One region of the Acinetobacter shaoyimingii genome, then DNA from elsewhere that is predicted to be linked to it. Evidence: predicted binding sites of a transcription regulator. Region 1 holds the regulator's gene; the other holds the start of a gene.
The links. Region 1 encodes PhoB, which activates phosphate uptake and scavenging genes when phosphate is short. Its sites were predicted from a motif close to TGTCATNAANCTGTCATAA; they were not measured.
Positions count from the first base shown of each region.

Region 2: the regulator PhoB is predicted to act here: its motif matches at 2,372-2,390, upstream of G8E00_RS04445 (inorganic phosphate transporter).

Region 1 is NZ_CP049801.1:3,430,155-3,437,054, forward strand. Features, by position in the region: gene G8E00_RS15615 (amidohydrolase family protein) at 1-162, opposite strand, end outside; gene G8E00_RS15620 (SDR family NAD(P)-dependent oxidoreductase) at 449-1,288, opposite strand; gene G8E00_RS15625 (TetR/AcrR family transcriptional regulator) at 1,496-2,179, shown strand; gene phoB (phosphate regulon transcriptional regulator PhoB) at 2,392-3,102, shown strand; gene phoR (phosphate regulon sensor histidine kinase PhoR) at 3,194-4,552, shown strand; gene asd (archaetidylserine decarboxylase) at 4,635-5,483, opposite strand; gene G8E00_RS15645 (sulfurtransferase) at 5,480-6,328, opposite strand; gene pncB (nicotinate phosphoribosyltransferase) at 6,452-6,900, opposite strand, start outside.
Region 2 is NZ_CP049801.1:974,912-981,811, reverse strand. Features, by position in the region: gene G8E00_RS04450 (hypothetical protein) at 1-336, shown strand, start outside; gene G8E00_RS04445 (inorganic phosphate transporter) at 468-2,090, opposite strand; gene metH (methionine synthase) at 2,712-6,404, shown strand; partial or broken gene G8E00_RS04435 (IS5 family transposase) at 6,611-6,900, shown strand, end outside.

The DNA.
Region 1 (6,900 bases):
TGTATCGACGACCTTCGCACCACCATATTGAGCAATATAATCCTCGAGCAAAGGACTAAATTCATTGGTGTGAATATCGGTGTCAATCACAGGATAATCTAAACCTGCTTTCACCTGAGCAGATCGAGATTGTTTAGCAGCTAAATCTTGTAAACTTGTCATGGAAATTCCTATATTTTTAATATTTTCGTCACAGTTATTTCGCAACAAGCGTGCCAACCATATAACATCATGATTTTTATAATAAATATTTTTTTATTCCGATAAAATCTGTTGGTTTTCAGACGTGTTTGGTGTTGAAATATCAACACTTGCTTATTTCAAATCAGCTTGTTTTTTTATTTTTATTTCTTTTTTTAGAATATACAACTACTCTAATACATCCCTATTTGAGTCAAATTTTCACATAAAAAAACCCGCAAAATGCGGGCTTATGGATCACAATAGATTATTCAAATCGTTTGGTTAATTTGGTGGCAAATGCAGTCACTTTTTGATATCCCGTCGGCAGGACACGTTGCATTAAATCAATCACTTTAGCATCGTTACCAATCAATAAACGACGGCGGTCTTTTTGTACTGACTCTAAAATTTGACGTGCTGCTTCTTCAGGTGGGCAACGCAATAATTTATTAAATGTTTTTGCAGACTTCTCAGGATTCATACCTAAACTTTTTAAACTGTCATTCATTTTCGCAGCATTGGCGATGTTGGTACGAATTCCACCTGGGTGTACACAAAGCGCACTTACACCTGAATTTTCGATGTCCAATTCTTGGCGTAAAGATTCTGTAAACCCACGTACTGCAAACTTGGTTGCATTATAAGCAGACTGAGTCGGTTGTGCGGTTAGACCAAACAAACTTGAAATATTGATAATATGACCATCACCTGTTTTTTTAATGTATGGTAAAAATTCTTTGGTACCATACACCACACCCCAAAAGTTGATATTGACAATCCACTCAAGCTCTTCATATGAAGCGCCTTCAACCGTTGAGCCCAAAGCAACACCAGCGTTGTTAAAAATCATATTGACTGAACCATGATTTTGCACAGTTTCAGCGGCCCATGCTTTTACTTCTTCAAGTTTGGCTACATCGACTTTTTTAGTGGTCACACGAATACTATGATCTTTAATCAACTCTACAGTTTCAGCCAAACCTTTTTCGTTCACATCACTAAGAGATAAATGACATCCTTGTTTCGCCAACAAAACAGCCAATTGTTGACCAATACCTGAGCCAGCACCTGTAATCGCTGCGACTTTATTTTTAAAATTTTTCATTGTTGTTCCTATTCATTTTATGCACGAAATGATTGCCAATGTGCGTTACATTGACCACTATAAGTTTGACAATGATTATTGTCAATAACACTAAAATCGATTAGATTGAGCAGTTTTGTCATAGGCAAATCTTGACAACATAGGTTTCCTTAGCGTTTATTGTTAATATGATGAAAAATGCATGCAATGAACGACAGTTTTTTAACTATGAATCAACAAATATCAAATAATCTAGAAACAGAACGAGATTCAATAAAAAAAGCCAGCAAAGAGCGCCAGTTCAAAGGAATGTCCTTGTCTGAACGCAAACAGGCTCGTCGTGAAAAATTGATCGAAGCAGGTATTCAGGCTTATGGGACACACGGTTTCTTTTCGGTTACGGTCAAAGATATTTGTAATGAAGCAAAGCTGACTGAACGTTATTTTTATGAGTCCTTTAAGAAAAGTGAAAACTTGTTTCAAACCATTTTCTTACAGCTGATTGAAAACTTACAACAAACTTTAATGCAGGCCATTATGCAGGCCTCACCTGATCCACTCAAAATGATTGATGCAGGACTGCATGCTTTCTTTTCACTACTGCAAGATGATCCGCGAACTGCACGTATTATTTACATTGATGCCATGCTGGTGCAAGAGCTTCATAACCATGCCACCATCAGAGAAACTATGGCACGTTTTGATCGGATCATTCATGCCTTTGTTACACTGATGATGCCGCATACCCATTTGACTGAACAACAAATTTCACTCATCGCAACGGGGCTGAATGGATATGTCACACAAATTGCTGTTCGTTGGGTGATGGGTGGCTTTAAACTTCCATTAGATGAAGTGGTGCAATCCTGTCGCGTGGTATTCCTTGCATTGCTTGAAAAAATGTCAAAGTGATAATAGATAAGTAGATTATCTAACATTCTGATTTGATTTGAAAACTCAAAAAAAGAATGGATGATTGATCTTGTCTTTTCATCTTTTTGTCACAAATCATTGCGAAAACATGCATAAGTACATTTTTTGCAATGATACTGTCATAATTAATCTTTGTAATAAGCCTGTCATAAATAAAAAACGGTTCACCGTTCATCATAGGATATTGCGTTGTGAAAGATGACTACATATTAATCGTCGATGACGAACTTCCAATTCGCGAGATGATCCATACTTCATTAGATATGGCAGGTTTTCAATGTCTGGAAGCTGAAGATGCGAAGCAAGCCCATCAAATGGTGGTCGATCAACGCCCTTCTCTTATTTTATTAGATTGGATGCTCCCTGGCGGTGTCAGCGGTGTCGATTTTTGTCGCCGTTTAAAACGGGATGAATCCCTGTCTGAGATTCCCGTCATTATGTTGACTGCACGTGGCGAAGAAGATCATAAAGTTCAAGGTCTAGATGCGGGTGCCGACGACTACATGACCAAACCTTTTTCCACTCGTGAATTGGTTTCTCGAATTAAAGCAGTTTTACGTCGCGCAAATGCCTTAAGTGGCGAAAAAACTATTGATGCCAATGGTTTGATGCTTGATCCTGTCAGTCAGCGTGTTAGCTTTAACAACACCATATTGGATATGGGACCAACTGAGTACCGTCTACTCGCTTTCTTTATGACACATCCTGAACGTGCCTACACTCGCGCTCAACTGCTTGACCAAGTTTGGGGTGGTAATGTCTATATTGAAGACCGAACCATTGATGTACATATTCGTCGTTTACGTAAAGTGCTTGAACCTTATGGAGCAGATCGCTATGTACAAACTGTACGTGGTACAGGTTACCGCTTCTCGACTCGTGCCGATGTGGCATTGGGTTGATATCGCTCCCTAAAGGTTTAAAAATTTTAAAGTTTTAGTGCAATGCTGATAAAGTAGAACTGATTGATTGATTTTGGGTCACTAAATTTATATGTACGAACCTTATCCCGTTCCACAACTTGCAAACGAGCATCAAAAATTTCGCTATAGCAGTTTGTGGACCTTTGCCAAACAAGATTTACGACTACTGGCATTTTTAGTGGTCATTGGTGGATTCATTGGCTTAGGGATTGGTTTTTTTTGGCCTTGTGTTTTTATCGCAATTGCTTTCTTTTTTGGGTTGCAACTTCGATCACTGTATTTGGTCAATGATTGGATTTCCAATCGACCTTATGACGTCCCCCCAAACTTAAATGGCATTTGGGGTGCATTATTATTTAATGTTTATCGTGCTCAGCGCCAAGAACGAATCGTTCAAGCTGAAATGGTGGCGTTGATTGATCGTACGCAATCTTCTCTTGTCGCTTTATCTGAAGCGGTGATTTTGACCGATGATATCCAACAAATTGAATGGTGGAACCCAGCAGCCGAACATTTATTTGGTATTCAAGCACAAGACCGTGGTCGTAATATTTTGACGATTATTCGCCAACCTGATTTCGTTGAATATTTTAATCATACTGATCAAGCACCAGATGGCATCAAGATTAAGTTAGCCACAGATGAAAATAAATACGCACAAATTAAGCTCACTCGCTTTGGCAATGAAAGTCGCTTATTGGTAGCGCATGACATTACCCGTATGCAAAACCTAGAACAAATGCGTTCCGACTTTGTCGACAATATTTCCCACGAATTACGCACTCCACTCACGGTACTCAGTGGTTATATCGAAACCTTTAAAGATCAGGAAGACATCAATCCTCGTTGGAAACGTGCATTTGATCAAATGCAGTCGCAAACCCGACGTATGAATGCCTTGGTTAATGATCTGTTGCTTTTATCTCGTTTAGAAAATGACAAGCAAATTGCCAAGAATCAAATTATTGAAATGCCAAGTTTAATGAATCACTTGTTTGATGATGCACAAGCCTATAATACCGATTATGGTCATACCTTAAATTTAGATATCGACAGTCATTGTGATCTCATTGGTTCAGATATGGAACTTGCCAGCGCCTTCAGCAACTTGATTACCAATGCCATCAAATACACCCCTAAAGGGGGAACCATTACCATTGGCTGGCATGATGATGGCGAACATGGTTATTTTTCTGTAGAAGATACGGGCATTGGGATTGATCCCAAACATTTACCTCGTTTGACGGAACGGTTTTATCGTGTCGATAGTGCACGAAGTCGTGCGACAGGTGGTACAGGTTTAGGTTTAGCAATTGTTAAACATGTGCTCATGCAACATGGCGGTTATTTAGAAATTGAATCTAAAGAAAATCAAGGTTCAACGTTTATTGCAGTGTTTCCAAAAGAACGACTTTATCGGATGCAGTGATCATAGATATCTAAAAAAAGCGCCATTGGCGCTTTTTTTATAGAGATTCTGTTTTAAAGTAAGTATGAGTTGCAGATCCGTTTTAAATCGTATGTCCTAAAGCTTCGCCCATCACAACCGTTGAGTTTGCTTTAAATTGTACATCCCAATTGATTTTATTCGGTTCAAATAAAACCACAGCGGTAGAACCTAAATAAAAACGACCCAATTCATCACCCTTTTCTAAATCAAGTTGATGATGATTCAATTCCAAACGACCCGTTGGTTTAACTTTACCCGTGGCTACAGTTTCGATGCCTGCTACGATCATCGCACCCACCAATACCACCGCCATACGACCAATTTCAGTATCGAATAAGCAGACCATACGTTCATTACGTGCAAATAAACCTGGAATATTTTCAGCAGTGGTTTGATTGACCGAGAACAACTCACCTGGAATATACAAGGTTTCCGTCAATGTACCTGCAAATGGCATATGCACACGGTGGTAATCTTTAGGTGATAAATACACCGTTGCAAATTCACCATTTTTAAACGGTGCTGCAAGTTGTGGATCACCAATCAATTTATCTACAGAAAAACTTTGACCCTTGGCTTGGAAAATATCACCTTCATCAATATGACCGATTTGCGAAATCGCACCGTCCGCAGGAGACACAATACTGCTTTCATTTTGGTCAATTTGGCGTACGCCTTCTTTTAAAGAACGCGTAAAAAACTCATTAAATGATTTAAATTTGAGTGCATCTGATTGCTCAGCAATCGACATATCAATACCGTACTGTGCTTTAAATGCTTGAATCACAATATTTTTAACAATTGGATTTTCACTAGCAGCAACTTTCCCCACCACACGACTTAATTGTTGCTGCGGTACAATACGCTGAGCTTGAATAAATACTTTCTTTTTTAAATTTGACAGACTCACGAAGGTGATTCTCCAGTAATGATTGGACTATCTAAACGATTGCCCCATTCGCTCCACGCACCATCATAAGCTTGAATCTTCCAACCCAATAATCGACCTAAAATATAGGCTAATCCTGAACGGTGATGCGATTGACAATACACCACCACAGGCTGATCCAGTTGGAAGCCCAATTGTTCTAAACGTTGTTGTGTGCGTTCCAGGGAGTGTAATTTTAAATGATTTTGACGATTTAGGGCAGTACTCCATTCAAAATGACGTGCCGAAGGAATATGACCACCACGACGCGCAGCCAAACGTTGCCCTATATATTCATCATGTGTTCGACAATCCCAAACTTGCACACTGTTTTGATTGACTTTTTCGAGTAGATTTTTATATTCAATTTGATATTCATCAATATGTGTTTTATCAATTTTGACTGTATGTTCAACTTTTTCAAAACGCTCAATATCTGAGGAGGTCGGTAAATTTGCACCTAACCATGCATGAATGCCGCCATTAATTAAACTGGTGTTATAAAAACCGATACAGTGCAAATTCCAAATGAGTCGTCCAGCCCAAGCACCACCCTCATCGTCATACACCACCACATGATGTTCTGGTGAAATATTTAAAAAATCAATCAGATTTCTTAGACCTTCATCATCAGGTAATACCCCTGAAGCTTGTTCTTCTTGGCGCACCAATAGATTGGGTTTTAAGTGGATTGCATGTGGAATATGTAGCTGTTCGTACACCGAACTGCGAGATAAATCGACAATACGTAACTTATCATTACCCAAATAAGGAACCAATTGTTCAGCTTCAATGAGCAATCCGAGATCAAATTGAGAGTCAGTCATAATTTTCGATTTTTTATTGAGTTCATCTAAATGATCTTAACACAAGACTATTTCATCATTATTCTGATTTTTTGCATGGTTTTAGCAAAAAATCAGATAAGGAATCATGATGTCATGGTGGGTTTAAGCAGGCTCTTGAATATTAAATACCTGACGTAAATAGGCCAAGAACGTGTCATTGTCCGTCATGGTTTTTCCAGGGCTATCTGAAATTTTTGCCACAGATTGACCATTACACTCCACCAATTTCAACACAATATTTAACGGAGTTTGTCCCATATCATTGGTTAAGTTGGTGCCTATACCAAAACTCACTTGGAAACGGTCTTTAAAGTAATTATGTAAATCCCATGCTTTCTCTAAGTCTAACCCATCACTAAAAGTAAGCATTTTGGTTTTACTATCAATTTTAAGCTTTTTATAATGCGCATAGGCTTTATCACCCCATTCATATGGGTCGCCACTGTCATGACGCAAACCATCAAACAGCTTTGCAAAATATAGATCAAAATCTTTTAGAAATGCATCCATGCCAACTACATCGGTGAGCGCAATCCCCAAATCACCACGGT
Region 2 (6,900 bases), 1.1 Mb from region 1:
GCCCCCTCCACCACCACGCATTCAGTGACTAAAAATCCATTATTGAAAGCAGCTTTTAACGGGGCGAGCTTGTTTGATGTCGAAGCATTTAGTCCTGAAACCACCAACGCGATTATGGCTGCACTGTGGGTGCATGATTTACGTCATTCTGAATCTCTATCCAACCCTGAACGTAAGATGGATCATCCTTTAGAATTAATGATGGAAGGTGCTAATCATGGTGGTTTATGGCGTGTGCCTTATTTAGCTCGTACTGCCCTACCTTTTGCTGCACTGTATGGTTTTATTGACGAAAAACTGCCTGTAAAGAAAGTCTTGGGATTCTTTAAGAAATAATTTAGTTTCTGCTGTTTTGGGACAATCAGCCCTTCCTATAGTGCTAGGCTTCACCAAAAAACCATCAGATAAAAAAAGCGCTGTTTGAACAGCGCTTTTTTTATGCATCTTGAATGAGAAAACTTTTTCAATTAGAAAACTTTGAGAAGTAACCAGAACAAGCCACCAGACAAGCAGATCGTTGCTGGAAGGGTAAAGATCCAAGCAGAAAGAATCGTTTTGACCATCTGGAAATTTAGACCAGACTTATTGGCTACCATGGTCCCTGCTACCGCAGAGTTAAGTACATGCGTTGTTGAAACTGGCATACCAAAACCATCTGCAGCTGCAATCGTGGACATTGCCACTAACTCAGCAGACATCCCCTGACCATAAGTCATGTGTTCCTTACCAATACGCTCACCGACTGTCACCACAATACGTTTCCACCCCACCATAGTGCCTAAACCTAAGGCCAAAGCTGTTGCAACTTTGACCCAAGTCGGGATGTACTGTAAGAAAGAATCTAAATGATTACGGTATTCTTTCACGGTCTGGGTTTGCGCTTCAGACATTACAGGCAAAGCTTCAGCTTTATCTAAACGTTTATACGCTGTAGTACTCAAATACATATCATTTCGAAGTTCAGAAACCATTGCTTCAGGGACTTCTTTAATGCTGTTATATGTACCTACTTTATCACCTAAATGATCGGTTAAACTTGCTAAGGCAGGTACGACTTCAGGAGTAATTTCTTTAGTCTGAATGTATTTTGTGATGACTTCACGCGCATGCTCATCTGGAATATCTGCGTGCTCAGGATAAATCACTGCAGCAGTTTGTGCAGATAACTGACCAAATGACTGTAGATGTTGTTGATCTAATTCTTTATTTAATGAATAGGCTAAAGGAACAGTACCAATCAAAATCAACATGATCAGCCCCATCCCTTTTTGTCCATCATTTGACCCATGTGCAAAACTTACACCTGTACAAGTGAAAATCAAAATCGCACGAATCAGTGGTGGTGGTGGCTTATTGCCTTCAGGTGGTTGAAAAAGTTCCAATTGTTTTTTGAACACTTTTTTAACCAATAAAAACAGCACAGCTGCAAAAGCAAAACCAATCAATGGTGAAAATAAAAGTGCTTTACCCACTTTTAGAACTTGCTCCATATCTACACCAGATGCACCCGTACCTGAATGTAAAATATAGTTCATGATCCCCACACCTAAAATCGAACCGATTAAGGTATGTGAACTAGAAGCAGGAATACCAAGGAACCAAGTTCCTAAGTTCCATAAGATAGCAGCAATCAACATGGCAAAGACCATGGCAAAACCTGCACCTGAGCCGACGTTCATGATCAGTTCTACAGGCAGTAACGCAATAATCCCATAAGCAACAGCACCACTGGCCACCATTACGCCCAAGAAATTACAAAAACCTGCCCACATCACTGCTACTGGTGCAGAGAGTGCATTGGTATAAATCACCGTTGCAACAGCGTTGGCTGTGTCATGGAAACCATTGACAAATTCAAAGCCTAAAGCAATGAGCAGTGCCGTAGCGAGCAAAATCATTGAATAAAAACTTAGCGCAGGAATATGAGCTAAATCCGTAGTCAACTGAAAACCAATATAAATTAATGTAGAAATGATCAGCGTAAGAAACACTGGAACGAAAAATTTCGGCGTCGGCACATGAACATTCGTCGACTTTTCAACTGTTGACGATTGTGCTGAATCTGAAACTGGAGTTTGATTAGAATTCATGCAGACAGAAAAAGAGGATGGGAATATCCCCTTATTGTTCAATTAAATTATTACAATTATATGACAAAGCGCTCTCTTATAAAGCAACAAATGTAGCTTTATACATAAGGATCAATGAGCTGGGTCAGTTTATCTAAAAAAATAATTTATATATCATAATCTTACATATAATTCCTAAAATTCAATTTAACAAAATTTAGTCAGCGTTTTTTGTAATAAATATTGCAACAAAGCCATATTGATCACTGAAAAAAGTCGGACTCTGTCATATTGAATCAGAATTATGACAAATTGATGAATATTTAATCAAACAAAGTAACAGCATGAATATTACTTTATTTTTCAATCTTATTCAGGATTTTAAAGTGTTTCTAAGGACATTCAAGCTGATCGAGATTTAGTTTATTTATATTTAATATTTATTGAGCTGTTATGCTTTTTCATTCATCACTCAACTGACTGCATAGATCAATATCCGTTTCCCGACTGAAACCACAAATTTAAATTAGCACATTCAAAATTAAGGATTAAAACTTAAGTTGGCTTGCTTAAGCCCCATCGTTTCAGCAATTTCTGGTATAATATTGCCCATTTTTAGATTTTGTCGTGATTGGGTTATATATGTCGACGCTTACCACCCTGAAACAGCTTCTCTCCGAACGCATCTTAATTATTGATGGCGCAATGGGTACCATGATCCAACGCCACAAATTAGAAGAAGCTGATTATCGTGGTGAGCGTTTTGCCGACTGGGCTTCTGACTTAAAAGGCAATAATGACCTGTTGGTGCTCACGCAACCACAGATTATCCAAGGCATTCATGAAGCGTATTTGGACGCAGGTGCAGATATTATTGAAACCAACAGCTTTAACGGCACACGTGTTTCAATGTCTGACTATCACATGGAAGATCTTGTTCCTGAGATTAACCGTGAAGCAGCACGTATAGCCAAAGCGGCTTGTGAAAAGTATTCAACGCCTGAAAAACCACGTTTTGTCGCGGGTGTGCTCGGGCCAACATCACGCACGTGCTCGATCTCTCCAAACGTGAACGACCCAGCTTTTCGTAACATCACTTTTGATGAACTGAAAGTCAATTATATCGAAGCTACACATGCCCTTATTGAAGGCGGTGCAGATATTCTGCTCATTGAAACTGTGTTTGATACATTGAACTGTAAAGCAGCGATCTTTGCAGTCAAAGAAGTGTTCAAAGAAATTGGTTATGAATTGCCCTTGATGATTTCAGGCACTATTACCGATGCTTCTGGTCGTACGCTGACAGGTCAAACCGCAGAAGCGTTCTGGAACTCAGTACGTCATGCAGATTTATTGTCGATTGGTTTTAACTGTGCCTTGGGTGCAGATGCCATGCGTCCACACGTAAAAACCGTATCAGACGTTGCAAATACTTTTGTTTCAGCGCATCCAAACGCTGGTTTACCGAATGCTTTCGGTGGTTATGATGAAACGCCTGAACAAACAGCGGCATTTTTAAAAGAATTTGCAGAAAGTGGTTTGATCAACATCACCGGTGGTTGCTGTGGTACCACACCAGATCATATTCGTGCCATTTACAATGCTGTAAAAGACATTAAACCTCGTCAAATTCCAGACATTGAACCTGCATGCCGTTTAAGTGGTTTAGAGCCATTTAATATCACCAAGGATTCTTTGTTTGTAAACGTTGGTGAACGTACCAACGTGACAGGTTCAAAAAAATTCCTTCGTTTAATCCGTGAAGAAAACTATGCCGAAGCCTTAGACGTTGCTCAACAACAAGTTGAGGCAGGTGCACAAATCATCGACATCAACATGGATGAAGGCATGCTCGATTCGCAAGGTGCGATGGTGCACTTTTTGAATCTGGTGGCATCTGAACCTGATATTTCACGTGTGCCCATCATGATTGACTCATCTAAATGGGAAATCATTGAAGCGGGCTTGAAATGTGTACAAGGTAAGCCAGTCGTTAACTCGATTTCTTTAAAAGAAGGTTATGACGAGTTTGTTGAACGTGCACGTCTGTGCCGTCAATATGGTGCAGCGGTCATCGTCATGGCTTTTGATGAAGATGGTCAGGCAGATACCGCCGCACGTAAGCGTGAAATCTGTAAACGTTCGTATGATATTTTGGTCAATGAAGTCGGCTTCCCTGCTGAAGATATTATCTTTGACCCGAACGTATTTGCAGTCGCTACGGGTATTGAAGAACACAACAACTATGCTGTGGACTTTATTGAAGCGACAGGTTGGATTAAGCAAAACTTACCGCATGCCATGATTTCTGGTGGTGTATCCAACGTATCGTTCTCATTCCGTGGTAATGAACCTGTGCGTGAAGCGATTCACTCGGTATTCCTTTACCATGCCATCAAACAAGGCATGACCATGGGTATTGTGAATGCTGGTCAAATGGCGATTTACGATGATATTCCAAGCGAGCTTAAAGCTGCGGTTGAAGATGTGGTCTTGAACCAAAACCAAGGTGAAAGCGGTCAAGATGCCACTGAAAAATTGCTTGAAGTTGCTGAGCAATATCGTGGTCAAGCAGGTGCACAGAAAGCCGTTGAAAATCTTGAATGGCGTAACGAGTCTGTTGAAAAACGCCTTGAATATGCTTTGGTTAAAGGCATCACAACCTTTATTGATGAAGATACCGAAGAAGCACGCCTTAAATCAAAACGTCCACTCGATGTGATTGAAGGTCCACTGATGGATGGAATGAACGTGGTCGGTGACTTGTTTGGTTCAGGCAAAATGTTCTTACCACAGGTGGTCAAATCTGCACGTGTGATGAAACAGGCTGTGGCTTGGCTGAACCCGTACATTGAAGCGGAAAAAACTGCGGGACAGTCTAAAGGTAAAGTCTTAATGGCAACCGTAAAAGGCGACGTACATGACATTGGTAAAAACATTGTCGGCGTGGTTTTAGGTTGTAATGGTTATGACATTGTTGACCTTGGTGTGATGGTGCCTGCGGAGAAAATTTTACAAACTGCGATTGATGAAAAAGTCGATATCATTGGTTTGTCTGGTTTGATCACACCATCTTTGGATGAAATGGTTTTTGTTGCCAAAGAAATGCAACGTAAAGGCTTTAACATTCCACTCATGATTGGTGGTGCAACGACATCGAAAGCGCATACAGCCGTAAAGATTGATCCGCAATATTCAAATGATGCCGTGATTTATGTTGCCGATGCTTCACGTGCGGTGGGTGTTGCAACGACTTTACTTTCCCCTGAGATGAAACCGAAGTTTGTTGCAGAGACCCGTGCTGAATATGAAAAAGTACGTGTGCGTATTGCCAACAAACAACCAAAAGCGGCGAAGTTGTCTTATGCTGAATCGGTTGAAAATGGTAAGAAGATTGATTTCAAATCGAACACCCCTGCTGTACCAAATCTCTTAGGTCGTGAAGTACTCACCAACTATCCACTTGAAACTTTAGTGCCGTATTTCGACTGGACTCCATTCTTTATTTCTTGGAGTTTGGCAGGCAAATTCCCAGCGATTTTGAAAGATCATGTGGTGGGTGAAGCTGCGACTGATTTGTATAATCAAGCGCAAGAGATGTTGAAAGACATTATTGAAAATAAACGTTTCGACGCACGTGCTGTCTTTGCGATTTCCCCTGCAAACCGTGTGGGTGCAGATACAGTTGCGGTGTATGGCGATGCTTCTCGTTCAACCGTTACGCATACTTTTGAGCATGTTCGTCAGCAGTCAGACAAAATCACAGGTAAAGCGAATTTGTCTTTGGCTGATTTTGTAGCCAAGCCTGATCAAGCGGAAGATTTCTTGGGCGGTTTCACTGTATCGATCTTTGGTGCAGAGGAAATGGCGAATGAGTTTAAAGCGAAGGGTGACGACTATTCTGCGATTTTGGTTCAGTCTTTGGGTGACCGTTTTGCGGAAGCATTTGCGGAGCATTTGCATGAGCGTATTCGTAAAGAGTTCTGGGGCTACCAAGCCGATGAACAGTTGTCGAATGAAGATTTGATTAAAGAGAAATATGTGGGTATTCGTCCTGCACCGGGCTACCCTGCGTGTCCTGAGCATTCTGAGAAAGCGACGTTGTTTAGTTGGTTAGATTCGACCAATCAGATTGGTACACAATTGACCTCAAGTTTTGCAATGTGGCCACCTTCAAGTGTAAGCGGTTTCTATTACAGCAACCCTGAGTCTGAGTACTTTAACGTGGGTAAAATCGCGCAAGATCAGCTTGAGGATTATGCGAAGCGTAAGGGCTGGACTTTGGATGAAGCGAAACGTTGGTTAGCGCCGAATTTGGATGATTCTATAATCTAAATATGTTAAAAAGTCCTTCTCTTGAAGGATTTTTTTTATTCTTATTAAATTGCCCAAGTCCTTTAAAAAAAAGGATCATTTATCCATCATTTTGTTACAAAAAGATCACACTTTAATCTGATCACACTAGGGAGTGTTGACATTTGCTGGTCAAAAAAATAGCGAGAAAGTAGAATTCAATCGCCAAACCAAATTCACTCCTCGCTATGCCTCGTACAATGCTGAATGATCAACACTGGTCTAAGTTGAAATCTTTACGGAGCTATGCTCCTCATCTCTAATTTTGGTATTTATCTCAAACAGAATTTAAGATTGTTTATCGAAGCGATCCTTTATCGAATTCGCACAGGATGTCCTTGGCGTGATTTACCTGATTCTTTCGGCAAGCCAAATTCTATTTTTAAGAAGTTTAGTCGGTGGAGTAAAGACAGTAAGTTACTAAAAATATTTAAATTATTGTCTAATCATTCAGATTTAGAGTGGATCTTTATTGATG